DNA from 2 places in the uncultured Abyssibacter sp. genome. Region 1 is predicted to be linked to the other one. Evidence: predicted binding sites of a transcription regulator. Region 1 holds the regulator's gene; the other holds the start of a gene.
What was found. The regulator LexA, encoded in region 1, represses DNA repair genes until DNA is damaged. The targets are predictions, from matches to a motif close to TACTGTNNATATNNACAGTA.
Positions count from the first base shown of each region.

Region 1 (6,960 bases):
GGGTTGTCAGCCCGTACCGCGGGGCCTCCCGCTCCGGCTCGAAGGTGCCGAACAGGCGATCCCAGATGATGAAGATGCCACCGTAGTTCCGGTCGATGTAGCGCGGGTTGATGCCGTGGTGCACTCGGTGATGCGACGGCGTGTTCAGAATCCATTCCAGCGGCCCGAGGCGACCGACCGTCTCAGTGTGAATCCAGAACTGGTAGATCAGGTTGATCGAATGGGCGACGACGATCGCCAGCGGATGGAACCCCAACCAGGCCAGCGGCAGATAGAACGCGAATCCGTAAAACGGCGTGGTCCAGCTCTGCCGCAGAGCGGTCGACAGGTTGTAGTAACGCGAGGAATGATGATTCACGTGCGCGGCCCAGCCGAGTCGCACGCGATGCGAGAACCGATGGAACAGGTAGTAGCAGAAATCCTCGGTGACGATCAGCACCACCCATGCCCACCAGGCTGTCATCGGAATCGTCAGCAGGCGCTGGTCGTAAACCGCGAACGAGATGCCCAGGGTGATCAGACCGGTCAGCGCCGCGATCAGCACATTGCCCACGCCCATGGTCAGGCTGGCGGCGGTATCACGTCCGCCGTAGCCCTGAACACTCTGCCGGCCGCGAAGCCACCAGAATTCCAGTACCAGCAGGATCAGAAAACCGGGTATCGCAAGCGGCAACAGGTAATCCGCCAGCCAGATGATTCGCTCGCTCATCGGCCAACGTCAACGCGGTTCGTTTGACTCGCGACGCACCCGGACTCAGAACCCGCCGCGAAGTCTGAGCCCCACGTTGCTGGCATCGAAGGTGAAGCCGTTCACCTCGTACTCGATGTTCGTGTAGGACAGCGCGAACCAGCTGTAACCCACTTCCACCTTCAGGCCGGTGGCGTCATCGAACGAGAAGTCCTGCAGGAACCCGTCGCCGTCAAAATCCACGTTCATGTGATGCACCACACCGGCCAGGAACTGGAAATTGTCGACCAGCCCGATCGCGGAGACGTCCACGATCCAGCGCTCCAGCCCCAGGTCCGAGTTGTTCGCCGATGTCTCGTTGACCTTGTAGGACAGGGTGCCCTGCACGCCGAAATTCTCGCGCAGCAACAGATATCCGCCCGCTCCGAGCACGAACCCGTCGCCGGCGGTGATGTCCTCACTGTCGTTGTTGTCGAGCACGACCGTGACCAGATCGTCTCCGCCGAACTCCGCGGCCAGATCAACGACGAAACCGGCCCTGCGATTGTAGGCATGCCTGCCCGCCCGCCAGCCGGCTTCGCCGAAGAGCGGCTTGCCGGCGCCAGAGGGCTCGGCGCTGGGCGACGGGGTGGCAGGCGCAGCGGCTGACTCCGGTGCGGCTTCGGGCTGCACGGGCGGCGGCGTTGCGCGTGATGGCGCGGGCGACGCGACGGCAGACGACGGCTCCGGTATCCGGCTGGGCACAGGCTCGCCGGACGCACGCGCCGCGATCAGCGCCCGCGTGTCACGATCCAGCGCGCCGTCCTGAGGCAGGCCCTCATCGGCCTTGAACGCGTTGACCGCCGTTTCCAGATCATTGTCGAAAACACCATTGATCTCACCGACGTCGTAACCGAGCTGCTGCAGCTCCAGTTCCACCTGGCGAACGTAGTCCGACTGGGCAAATCCCTGCGTGCAAACCAGCAAGCCGGCCACCAGCACCCCGGCCGCTCCCCACCGAATGTTTTTCATGTCTTCCGCATCTCGATGCTGTCCAGCCAACGGCGACAGTGACCTTTCCGGCCCTCAAAGCGCAATCGCCATCCCCTGACGGGCAAAACCTGCAAATTCCTGGTTCACCCGCTCTTCATGTTCAGCATACCCATCTTCGTAGCTCATCAGATAGAGCTTGCGGCGCATCGCCGCCGGATACACGGCGACAAGTTCGTCCAGTGACGCGTGCACCGGATTGCCGGTCTGAAACGTGACGTCATGGAACCCGATGTCGAAATCCAGTCCGGCCAGCACATCGGGCACGGGCCGCGTGTCGCTGGTGAACACGACATGATCATCCACGACCAGACCGAACGAAGGCTTGCCCGGTGTGTGTGAGGTCTTGAACAGCGGCGCGGACAGTTGCGGCGCTTCCAGACGATCGCCCCCCACGGGCCTGACGTCGAAGTAATCCTCGAGCGATTGCTCGCCCTCGGAGTTTCTCCCCATCGATCCCTTGAGCGTCTGATCCCAGAGCTCTCCGATCAGCGATTCGGGCAGATAAAGCGGCACGCGGCGCCCCAGCCCGAACCGGGCTTCGTAGCCGATGCGCTCCAGACCGAACACATGATCGCCATGGACGTGGGTGATGAAGATGCCATCCACGTGCTCGAATCCGTATCCCTGAGCGTGCAGGGCCGCCTTGATGGTCCATCCGCAGTCGATCAGGAACAGACGACCGTTCTCGCGGATCGCGGCGTTGGTGTTGAAAAGCGTCAGCGACTCCGAATGACCGCAGCCGAGGATCAGCAACTCACGCATGTCCGGGCATCGCGTCGGCGATCAGTCCGGCAACACGGTCCAGCTCACGGCGCCGGCCCGCGGTTTCCGGCCGCGGCACCATCAGGGTCGAGACATGCCAGATCATGCGGGTCACCGTGCGCAGACGGTCGCCCCGGTAACGGGGAATGACGTGAACATGCACATGCGGAACGGACTGGCTCGCGGCGCGCCCGTCGTTGACGACGAAATGCTGCGCCAGGCTGCCAAGCCCCGACTGCTGCGCAGCACCCACCGACCGCGCGACCCGCCACAGATGGGCATGCAGCCCGTCATCCAGATCGGCCAGATGCTGCGCGTTGATGCGCGGCACGACCAGCGCATGGCCGCGCGACACCGGATTGATGTCGAGAAAGGCCACGCAGTGGTCGTCCTGGTGAACGAAACTGGCAGGGAGTTCGCCGGCAATGATGCGATCGAAGACCGTCAACCGACTTGCCCGGATCAGGGTTCCAGCGTCCAGAGCATGCCCAGCATCGCCGCGAGACTGCGCGCAAGCTGCACATGCGTGCCCGAGAACGGCACATGATTGCCGACCGCGTTCTTCGCGTTGACGAACTGCAATACGCCCAGCGGTTGACCGCCGCGGAAGGTCACCGGCGCGGAGAGAATCGATCGCGTGTCATATCCCATGCGCTGATCGAATCGCGCGACCCGCGACGAATCGAAATTCGGCAGACGAGACACGTCGGACACGTTGATGACATCGTTTTCGGCAACGGTCCGCGCCGAGACGGCCTCGGTCGACGGCGACCCGTCAGCGGCCAGCAGGGAAACTGGCCGGAATACGCCGTCGTCACCGAAATCGGACACGACCATCAGGCCCAGCGTCACTGATTTCACCACGCGAAAATGCAGCCAGTCACCGTCGCGGCGGTAAAGGCTGCAACCGTCAACCCCGGCGATTCTCACGGCGCTGGTGACAATGCGGCGCTCCATGGAGCTGGCTTCGAACGCCTGCCCCAACGCAGTAGTCAGCGCCGTCAATTCGCGCATCTGTTCGCGCAACGCGCGGAAGGCCTGGTCGCTCGCACTCACGGTTTCAGGACTGACAATATCTGGAATGTTCTCCGGCGCCCTCATGGGTGGCTCCAAAGCCGTGTGCTCAACGTCAATACACGCACCATGCCATGAATCCGACGTTCGGGCAGGTCTGAACCTATGATACGCCCCGACATGACAACTCCGTGGACCACGCCCATGTCCTTTGAACCAACCGACCCGGCCCTGCCTGCCCAGGCGCGAGCACTCGTGGCCGGCGAACCCAACCGCATCGCCAACATGGCCAACATCGCCGCGCTGGTGTTCCACGCGCTCGATCAGGTGAACTGGGTGGGCTTCTACCTGCGCGACGAGACGCGCGGTGAACTGGTGCTGGGTCCGTTTCAGGGCAAGCCCGCCTGTCTGCGCATTCCGTGGGGCCGCGGCGTCTGTGGCACCGCCGCCGCGACGGCTCGCGTGCAGCGTATCGCCGACGTGCACGCCTTCGAGGGGCACATCGCCTGCGATCCGGACTCGCGTTCCGAGCTGGTGATTCCGCTGATCACCGGTGGACGGGTCGTCGGCGTGTTCGATCTGGACAGCCCGATGCCGGACCGATTCAGCGATGCCGACGCGACATTGCTCCAGCAGGTTGTCGACGCGCTTGATCTCGGCGACGAAACTGTTTAAAAGTACAGCATGCTGACCCGACGCCAATCCGAAGTGCTCGACTTCATCCGGCAATTCGCCGAATCGGAGTCCATGCCGCCCACGCTCCACGAAATCGCCCGGGGCATGGGCTTCTCCTCCGACAACGCGGCACGCGATCATGTGCGCGCGCTGGCCCGCAAGGGCGCGATCGACCTGGTCGAGGGCGCCTCGCGCGGCATCCGGCTACGGGATGCGGGGATTCCCATCGTCGGCCGTGTTGCCGCCGGCTCGCCGATTCTGGCGGCGGAGAATGTCGAAAAGCGCATTCAGACCCAGGGCGGGCTGTTTGCCGAGCAGCCGGACTATTTTCTGCGCGTGGTCGGCGAGAGCATGCGTGACGCCGGCATCATGGATGGCGACCTGCTCGCGGTGAAGAAGAGCCACGAGGCCCGCAACGGCCAGATCATCGTCGCCCGGCTCGACGAGGACGTGACGGTCAAGGAATTCGAGCGCCGCGGCAACACCGTGCGCCTGATCGCGCACAATCCCGACTTCTCCCCCATCGAGGTCAACCTCGCCACGCAGCCGCTGGCCATCGAGGGCCGGGCCGTGGGCGTGTTCCGCAGCTACTAGAGCGCCCCCCGGCCAACCCGGCGCCAATCGCCACGACCCGGGTGATCGGCTACCCTCGCCGCCATGCGTTTCTGCCCTCAATGCCGGTCCGAACTCGTCTCCGGAGAGCACGGTGGCGCGCCGCGCCTGATCTGCCCGGATCAGGGCTGCGGCTTCATTCACTGGAACAACCCCGCGCCGGTGGTCGCCGCCGTCGTCGAATACGAGGGGCGGGTCATTCTCGCGCGCAACGTCGGCTGGCCTGAGTGGATGTACGGTCTGATCACCGGTTTTCTCGAAGCGGGAGAGACGCCGGAAGACGGCATGCTGCGCGAGGTGAAGGAGGAACTGGGCCTGGACGGCCGCATCGGCGGCCTGATCGGCGTCTACGAATTCATCATGCGCAACGAGGTGATCATCGCCTACCACGTCGAGGCGTCGGGGACGGTGGTGCTGAACGAGGAACTGGTCGACTGGAAGGCCGTGCCGCTGGACGAGTGCAAGGCCTGGCCGTTCGCCACCGGACTGGCGCTGCGCGACTGGTTGCGCACCCGGGGCATCGAGCCACCGATGCTGGAACTGCCCGGCCGATGAGCATGCCCGACGTGCCGGTGCTGGACACCGAGCGGCTACACATGCGCGGCTGGGTCCAGGACGACTTTCCCGCCTTCGCCGCCGTGTTCGCCGACAAGGAACACTGCCGTTACATCGGCGGCAGCTGCTCCGAGGACGATGCCTGGCGACGCTTCGCGATCACCGTCGGCCACTGGAGTCTGCGCGGATACGGCACCTGGGCGGTCACGCGGAGAGACACTGGCGAACTCGTCGGCTCCATCGGCCTGTGGAACCCCGGCGGCTGGCCGGAGATCGAGCTGGGCTACTGGCTGACCCGCGCCGGCACCGGCCAGGGCTTCGCGACCGAAGCGGGCGCCGCCGCCCGGCGCTACGCCTACGAGGTCCTGGGGCTGGGTCCGATCGTCAGTTTCATCCATCCGGACAACCACGCCTCGCAGGCCGTGACCCGCCGACTGGGCGCGAGGCTGGAGGCCATGATCACGATCAAGGACATCGACTGTCAGCGCTGGCGCCATCCGGCTCTCGACGCGCTGACCGACTGATTCGGGTCCCTCCCGCGACGTATCAGCTGCGCCGCCGCGCCGCTTCCCTGACCAGCTCCCGAAACAGGCGTCGCTGCACGCCGCGTTGAGGAATGTATTCGGGATGCCACTGCGTGCCGAGCAGAAATCCGCGGCCGGGATGCTCGATGGCCTGGACGATGCCGTCCAAATCGCGCCCGGACACCTTCAGATCGCCGCCCACGCGACGAACCGCCTGATGGTGCAGGCTGTTGATCCGTGTCTCGGGCCGCCCCATCAACCTCGCGAGCCGCGTTCCGCGCCGGATTTTCAGCGTCTTGCGGGGCAGGATCAGCCGCCGGTTGCCGGTACGAACGCGCATCGGTCGCAGATCGGCGAACAAATCGCCACCATGCGCCACGTTGATCAACTGCGCGCCCCGGCAAATACCCAGCATCGGCAGGCCGTCCTTCAGCGCGGCGTCGATGATCGCCAGTTCGAAACGATCCCGCTGCGGGTCGTAGTGGCCGGTCCCGGGGTCATCGCCGGCATAGAGCTGGGGATCGATATCGTCGCCACCGCCGATGATCACGCCGTCCAGAGGACCGACGCGCCGCGCCTGCGCCGGCGTCAGCCGCACCGGAACACCACCGGCCATGCGCACCGCCAGCGAACCGAACCACCAGCCCCAGGCGACCCGCCTGTCCGGCCCGGTGATGCCGATCACCGGACGGCGATGACGATTGCCGATACGCCGCCCCCGCATCAACGCGGCAATGGCAGCAACCACCGCTCGCAGTCCCGCGCCCACACGTCGAACAGCTTGGAAAGCGGGTCATCGAGATGCTTGCGATAGGCATGCATCATCGCCTGGCGGCGTGGTTCGTCGTAGGCGAGGTACTCGACCTGCAACCAGTGCCTCCAGGGCTCGTCCAGCGTCCAGCCATCCTCGTCGATCAGACAGTTGGGCAACCGGTAGTGCAGCGCCGGGCGCGCCTTGACCAGATGGGTGTCCAGCGCGGCGTCCAGGCGATCCCAGTCCACCTCCGCGAACACCGGAAGCATGTCCAGCGCCCGGTTCCGGGTCGGGTTGTGCTCGATGTAGTCATCGATCAGGCGATCCATGTCGGGCGCGTAGTC
Region 1 is NZ_CAXFCL010000232.1:7,004-13,963, reverse strand. Features, by position in the region: gene ABNS06_RS11260 (sterol desaturase family protein) at 1-709, opposite strand, end outside; gene ABNS06_RS11255 (peptidoglycan-binding domain-containing protein) at 755-1,699, opposite strand; gene ABNS06_RS11250 (MBL fold metallo-hydrolase) at 1,754-2,482, opposite strand; gene ABNS06_RS11245 (HIT family protein) at 2,475-2,930, opposite strand; gene ABNS06_RS11240 (GAF domain-containing protein) at 2,945-3,538, opposite strand; gene ABNS06_RS11235 (GAF domain-containing protein) at 3,701-4,171, shown strand; gene lexA (transcriptional repressor LexA) at 4,181-4,765, shown strand; gene ABNS06_RS11225 (NUDIX domain-containing protein) at 4,829-5,338, shown strand; gene ABNS06_RS11220 (GNAT family N-acetyltransferase) at 5,335-5,862, shown strand; gene ABNS06_RS11215 (gamma-glutamyl-gamma-aminobutyrate hydrolase family protein) at 5,885-6,610, opposite strand; gene ABNS06_RS11210 (amidoligase family protein) at 6,586-6,960, opposite strand, start outside.

Region 2 (6,960 bases), on a different contig from region 1:
GCTCTGTGATCTATCCCGCCCGTCTGCAGGCGTTGATCGACGCATTGCGGGCCTTGCCCGGTGTCGGCCCGAAATCAGCGCAGCGCATGGCGTTTCAGTTGCTGGAGCATGATCGTCCGGCCGCCCGGATGCTGGCCGAGACGCTGGGCGCCGCGCTGGACGGACTGCGACGTTGCAACGACTGCCGGATGTTCAGCGAGGCCGATCTGTGTCCGATCTGCGCGTCGGCGCGGCGTGACCGTTCCAGCATGTGCGTCGTGGAATCACCGGCCGACCTGGTCGCGGTGGAGCAGGGCGCCGACTACAACGGCCTGTATTTCGTGTTGCATGGCCGGCTGTCGCCACTGGACGGCATCGGACCGGACGAGATCGGCCTGCCGCGTCTGGCCGAACGCCTGGCCGAACCGGAACTCAAGGAAGTGATTATCGCCACGGGCTCCACCGTGGAAGGTGAGGCCACGTCGCATTATGTCGGTGAGCTGGCACGTGCGGCCGGTGTCGCGGTCAGCCGTATCGCCCAGGGTGTGCCGATGGGGGGCGAGCTGGAATACGTCGACGCCGGGACGCTGTCCCACGCCTTCCGGGGGCGTCAGACGATCTGACCTGCCGGGCGCCGGCGGTCAGCCGTCGACCAGCGCGTCCACCTTGGCGGCGCAGATGAAGTCGTTTTCCGTCAGACCATCGGCGGCATGCGTGGCCCACAGGATCGAGGCGGTGTTGTAGCCGAAGCTGATGTCCGGGTGATGGTTCTCGCTGATCGCGATCCAGGCCACGGCGTTCACGAAGCCGGTGGTCTTGGCGTAGCCCTTGAAGCGGAACTCGGCGCGTATCGCCTGACCATCGTTGACGACTTCCCACCGCTCGCTGACCTGGGCCAGGTGCGCCTTCACGGCGTCGGCATCCATGGCCGGGGTATCACCTTCGCAAGGCACGCAGCGTCTCTGGGCGAGTTCCGAAGTCATTGGTCAGCTCCACGTCAGCGGGAAAGGTGGGCGACCGTACAGAACTCCCTGGCGCTGCGTCCAGTCTCACGCGCGGGCCGGCGCACCACGCAAAACATCCGGGTTAGACTCGAGCCATGAGCATTCATCCCGACAACCTGATCTGGATCGACCTGGAAATGACGGGGCTGGATCCGGATGCCCACGTGATCATCGAGATCGCGACCATCGTGACGGACGCTCAGCTCAACATTCTGGAAGAGGGCCCCTCGCTCGCGATCGCCCAGCCCGAACAGGAGCTGGAGAAGATGGACGAGTGGTGCACGCGGCAGCACAACGCCTCCGGCCTGGTCGACCGCATTCGCAACGACAGCGTTTCCATCGAGGTCGCCGAGGCCGCGACGCTGGACTTTCTGGCGCGCTGGGTGCCGGCGGGCGCGTCACCGATGTGCGGCAACAGTATCTGCCAGGACCGGCGATTCCTCGTGCGCGGGATGCCGGACCTCGCCGGGTATTTCCACTACCGCAACCTGGATGTCAGCACGCTGAAGGAGCTGGCCCGTCGCTGGGCTCCGGAGGTGGCTGGAGGTTTCGTCAAGGAGTCCGAGCATCTGGCGCTGGCCGACATCCGGGATTCGATCAACGAACTGCGCTATTACCGCAACACCCTGTTCGCGCTGGATTATCGCGAGACGATTTCGGGATAGGAGGCGAGCGATGAACTGGACTGCCATTGTTGTCACCGGTCTGGTCAGCGCCATCATCACGCTGATCGTGATGTGGCTGGTCTACGAGCTCGCACTCAAGCCCCGTCTGCAACGGCAGGCCGACCGGATGGCCGACGAGCTGGAAGCGCGTGTGCGTGCGGGTGTGCTGTCCGCGGGCGAGGAGTTGCTGCCGAAATTTCGCGAGCAGGTCGCCGCCGGTTTCAAGGATGCCCTGGCGGCGGCGGCGCGGGGCGAACATGTCGAGGAGTCGGTGCGCGCAATGGCGCGCAGCGGGGCCGAATTGCTGGAAGATGGTCTGGGGGCGCTGTTCGGCAAACGGCGGTGACGCGAGACCGGGCCGGCTTCAGATTTTCCTGAACAGTTCCACCAGCACCGGCTGCTTGGTGTAGGCGCGCATCATCGTGCGGGCGAGTACGCCGAGGGTCTGATACACCTCGCTGGTGGTGTGCGCGCGCATCGGCAGCACGATGGCTTCCATCACCGAGATCATTGCCCGGGCCATGTCGACCAGATCATCGGCGAGATCCAGCACCTGCTGTTCGACGGCCTTGCGCAGCATCTCTTCGAGGATGCCCGCGGTGCGCTCTTCGAAGGCGCGATGGACGGCGTCGATTTCTTTCAGATTCGAACGACTGCTGCGCAGCCAGTAGCCCGCCACGCCGTGATGCAGGGCCTCGTCCTGGACCAGGCTGGCGATGCCGTGAAAGAAGAGCATCATCTGCTGGATCGGGTCGGATTCGGCCTGGACGGGGTGGAAGATGTGCTGGTCGAAATAACCATGCAGACGTTGCAGGCAATCGATGTACAGCGCGTCCTTGCCCTGGAAGTGCCAGTACATCGCCCCCTTGGAGAGATTGGCCGCCTTGGCGATGTCGCCGATGGAGACGCCGTCATATCCGTAGACGCCGAACAGCTGAAAGGCCTCAGTGCGGATTGTGTCCAACGTGGCGGCCTGATCGGCAGCCGATTTGCGTGCCATGTTGCGAAAATTTCCGTTTGTCTGGACGGCGGGGCGGGAAAGGGCCGCCGATTCAATATTTCGGGAAATGTAACATGGTGACCATGGAGCCATTTCCCGACGACATCCGAGCGGCCATCGAGGCCGCGGCGGAGATGCTGCGCGGTGCCCGCAGGGTGCTGGCGATCACCGGTGCCGGGATTTCGGCGGAGTCAGGGCTGCCGACCTATCGCGGTGTTGGCGGGCTGTACGAGGACAGTGAAGGGGAGGACGGGATTCCGATCGAGGTCGCACTGTCCGGCGAATGGTTCCGGACCGATCCGGCGAGGACATGGAAACATCTGCGCCAGATCGAGGCGGCCTGCCGGGGGGCGACTCCGAACGCCGGGCATGCGGTGCTGGCGCGCTGGCAGCGCCGTTTCGACATCACCGTGCTGACCCAGAATATCGATGGTTTTCATCGGGCGGCGGGTTCGGATGACGTGATCGAGATGCACGGCAACTTTCACCATCTGTATTGCACAAGCTGCCCGTGGCGGCTCGATGTCGAATCCTACGCGGACATTGATCGGAATCTTCCGTGCTGTCCGGATTGCGGTGACGTGATCCGTCCGAACGTGGTGCTCTTCGGTGAAATGCTGCCGACGACCGCGCTGGACCGCTATGACCGGGTCATGGCATCAACGCCGGACGTGGTGCTGAGCATCGGCACGACCAGCGTGTTTCCGTACATCGCGGCACCGGTGCACTGGTGTCGCCAGTGGGGTGGGCGAAGTATCGAGATCAATCCGGGGCGTACGGACGTGTCCGCTGCGGTGGATGTCCGCATCCCCGCACCGGCCGCGATGGCGCTTCAGGCCATCGACAAACGCCTCAACTCGACGTGCTGACCGGTTCGTTGACGGTCTGGCCCGGCTTCACGCCCTTGCCGTCGTTTGGCAGGACCACCGTGGGGCCGATATTCCGCTTCACTTCGCGGGCGTCGAACACGTAGGCGTCGTCCTTTTCCGGGCGCGACTTGAGCATCTTGAACTGGGCGCCGGCCTCGAAGCGGGTGCTGCCCTTGACCGTGCTGATGCGCGTTCCGAAGATCAGCGGGTAACTGTAGATGCCATGGCCGCCGGAGACGACGACGGTTTCGTCGTCCTCGATCTCGTCGACTTGCTCGTCGAGCATGCGGAAGTAGGTGAAACCGTTTGCCAGCGTCAGCTCGGCGGCCCGGAACAGCAGGTAGTTCTGGACCGTATCCCGTTCCGTGACATCGTTGCCGGCGAATCGCACCCGATAGCGGTCGGCTTCCAGGCGCTGCTCGGAGTATCCGTAACGTGTGTCGCCCTTTGCCTTGTAGGGCGTCGGTTGCAGTGCACAGGCACCCAGTGCAAGCGTTACGATAGCGACAGCGGCAATTTGTTTGATCATGTTCGACTTCATTGCGTCGGTTCTTGGCCTTGGACCGAATAGATGAATTCTAGTTCGACCAGAAACCTCTGGGGGTATGTTTATGTTGATTCGATCATTGCTCGATGTGCAGATGCACTCAATCGCCCGTGTGACGCTGATCACGTTGCTGGGATTCACCGTCAGCATCGCACAGGCTCAGGATGCTGATGACAGCATCGGACGTGACGACACGCCGTTCTACAGCGGTACCGCGTTCATCTCGGTGGACCCCGATCTCGACAACCTGGATTCCGCATTCGGTCTGGCGCAGACCATCGGCATCCGGATTCCGGGCATCTCCTGGATCGGCTTCGAGCTGGATCTGGGGTTCACGCTGTTCGGGGGCGAAAACGATGGTGGCCGGACAATCCCCGCGGGTGGGGATGACTGCCCCGCGCTGCAAAACCCGTTTGGCTGCGAACAGCCCGGATCCACGGCCTCCAATGATGACTTTCAGGCCATCACCTACGGTCTGTACACCGCATTCCGCACGCCGGGACGGTTATATGCCGGAACGCGGCTGGGCTTTGGCGGCATGAACACCAATATCGAGGAGCTGGAAGAGGACAGCGACGGTTTCGTCTATACGCTGCAGGCCGGGTACCGCTGGAGCAAGGCGACGCACAACATGGTTCAGCTCGAATACCTCGAATTCCAGAACGATGCGAAGTACATTTCAATCTCCGCGTTCTACGCCTTCGATGCATTCTGATCCGTGACCGCCTTCGAGCTCCCGACATCCGGACAGGGTCTGCCGCCCTTCGAGGGGCGGCAGCGGGAGCGTGTGCGGATCAGCCTTACGCCGCTGATCGATGTGGTGTTCATCCTGCTCGTGTTCTTCATGCTGGCGTCCAGCTATGTCGAATGGGGCGCGATCAACCTGATGTCCGGCAGCGATCTGGCGTCGGACACCGGCAATCGGCCCACGCTGACCCTGTCGCTGGGGCCGGATGGCGTGCTGCGGGATTCGGCCGGCGTGCCGCTGCATGAGGGCGAGCGTCTGCTGGATGCCGTCATGGCTCGGCTGGACGGTCAGCGCGGGCCGGTCGTCGTCGCGCCGGGTGAGTCCGTGTCGTTGCAGACCGTCGTGTCCGCGCTGGACACGCTGACCCTGGCCGGCGTTACGCCGTTGTCGATGGCGCGTGAGGAATCGCTCGAGGAGAGCGCCACGCCCTGACCGGCGGCCTACCGGCCGCTGTTCCACCATCACTGCTTCCTTTGTTGGCCAGCGTTTGTCTGGTCACCGAAGACAGGGTTTGTGTCCGGCCATATACTGTTTAAATAAACAGTAACCGTGTAGCGCAAGTAGATCAGTGCTTCCCTGGCGATGTCGGATTCAGCGACCAACTCCTTGAACGCTCTGCTTCAGGCCGAGCCACGCCTCTGGCGTGCCCGGGATGCGCGTGCCCGCCAGACCGCGGTGCGCCCCACGGGGCATGCCCGGCTTGATACGGCCTTGCCCGGCGGCGGCTGGCCCGAGGCCGGCATGATCGAGGTGGTCGTGGAAGCCCGGCAGCCACCTCCACTGCATCCGTTCCTGCCGGCGATGGCCGATTGCACGCGGGCGGGTCAGCGTATCGTGCTGGTCGATGCGCCAGCCGATCTCGTGCCCTTCACGCCGGCCTGGCAGCAGGCGGGCATCAATCCGGACGGCTTGCTGCTGGTGCGCTCCGATGACCGGGCCAATGCGTGGTGGGTGATCGAGACCGCGCTGCGTAGCGAGGCCTGCGGCCTAGTCCTGGCCTGGCCCTGCACCCATGGCAGGCAGGTGGATGTCGCCGCCATGCGTCGCTGGCAGGTCGCGGCGGCCGCCGGGCGATGTCTGGGCGTGCTGTTCACGCCGGCGCGACGACGAGCTCACGCACCCAATGTCCATCTGCGTCTGCATGTCCAGGGCGATCGCCTCCGGGTGCTCAAGGCGCGCGGCAGTCATCAGTGCCCGGTGGTCAGCCTGTGAACACGGCTACCCAGATTGACTGGCTGGATCATGAATGCGGGGCCGTGCCCGGGAAGCAGGGGCCGGAGCCGCCGGTTGCGCGCTCGGCGGCGCGCGCCGAGGCGCTGTGGCTTTGTCTGTACCTGACCGATCTGCCGCTGGAGGTCCAGGCCGGTTACGAACCGGACGAGCCGATGGTGGTGACCGAAGTCACGGGCCAGCGGATCGAGGTGATCGCGGTATCCGCCGTCGCACGGCATGCCGGTATCGAGCCGGGCATGTCTCAGGCCGCGGCGCAGGCGCTGTGTCCCGAGGTGCGCCTGGAGGTGCGCGACCAGGCCGCGGAATCCCGGCGTCTGGACCGGCTGGCCGGGTGGGCCAGTCGCTGGACGTCCTGGGTGTCGGTGGCACCGCCGAACAGTCTGCTGCTGGAGGTGGGCGGCAGCCGTCATCTGTTCGGTGGGCTGGACGAGATACAGCGTGCGGTCATGGCCGGTCTGGGTGGGCATGGTCACCACGTCCGTACAGCCATCGCCCGTTCGGCCCGGGCGGCGTCCTGGCTGGCACCCTGGCAGTCCGGAATCGTCGCGTCGGATGACGACAGGACCCGACAGGGCGTGGCCGCGTTGCCGATCGAGGCACTGGGATTGCCGCCGACGCGACAGGCGCGGTTGCGCCGGGCGGGTCTGAACACGCTGGGAGCGCTGATGCGTCTGCCTCGCGATGGCCTGGCCCGGCGTTACGGTCAGGCGATCGTCCGGCAACTGGACGAGGCCCTGGGGCAGCGTCCGGAGGCGGTGCCACGCTTTGCCGCGCCACGGCGTTTCACCGCCGAGGTGGACATGCCGATGCCGGAATCGGCCACGCCGCGTCTGCTGGCCGCGGCCGGGCATCTGACCGACCAGCTGGTCCGCTATCTGCGGGCGCATGATGCGGCCGTCGACCGCCTGCGTCTGC
Region 2 is NZ_CAXFCL010000123.1:9,446-16,405, reverse strand. Features, by position in the region: gene recR (recombination mediator RecR) at 6-602, shown strand; gene ABNS06_RS05620 (4a-hydroxytetrahydrobiopterin dehydratase) at 621-962, opposite strand; gene orn (oligoribonuclease) at 1,079-1,648, shown strand; gene ABNS06_RS05610 (hypothetical protein) at 1,659-1,994, shown strand; gene ABNS06_RS05605 (TetR/AcrR family transcriptional regulator) at 2,013-2,648, opposite strand; gene ABNS06_RS05600 (NAD-dependent protein deacylase) at 2,723-3,517, shown strand; gene ABNS06_RS05595 (hypothetical protein) at 3,501-4,046, opposite strand; gene ABNS06_RS05590 (outer membrane beta-barrel protein) at 4,159-4,779, shown strand; gene ABNS06_RS05585 (biopolymer transporter ExbD) at 4,783-5,244, shown strand; gene imuA (translesion DNA synthesis-associated protein ImuA) at 5,419-6,024, shown strand; gene ABNS06_RS05575 (DNA polymerase Y family protein) at 6,069-6,960, shown strand, end outside.
Region 2: the regulator LexA is predicted to act here: its motif matches at 5,339-5,358, upstream of imuA (translesion DNA synthesis-associated protein ImuA).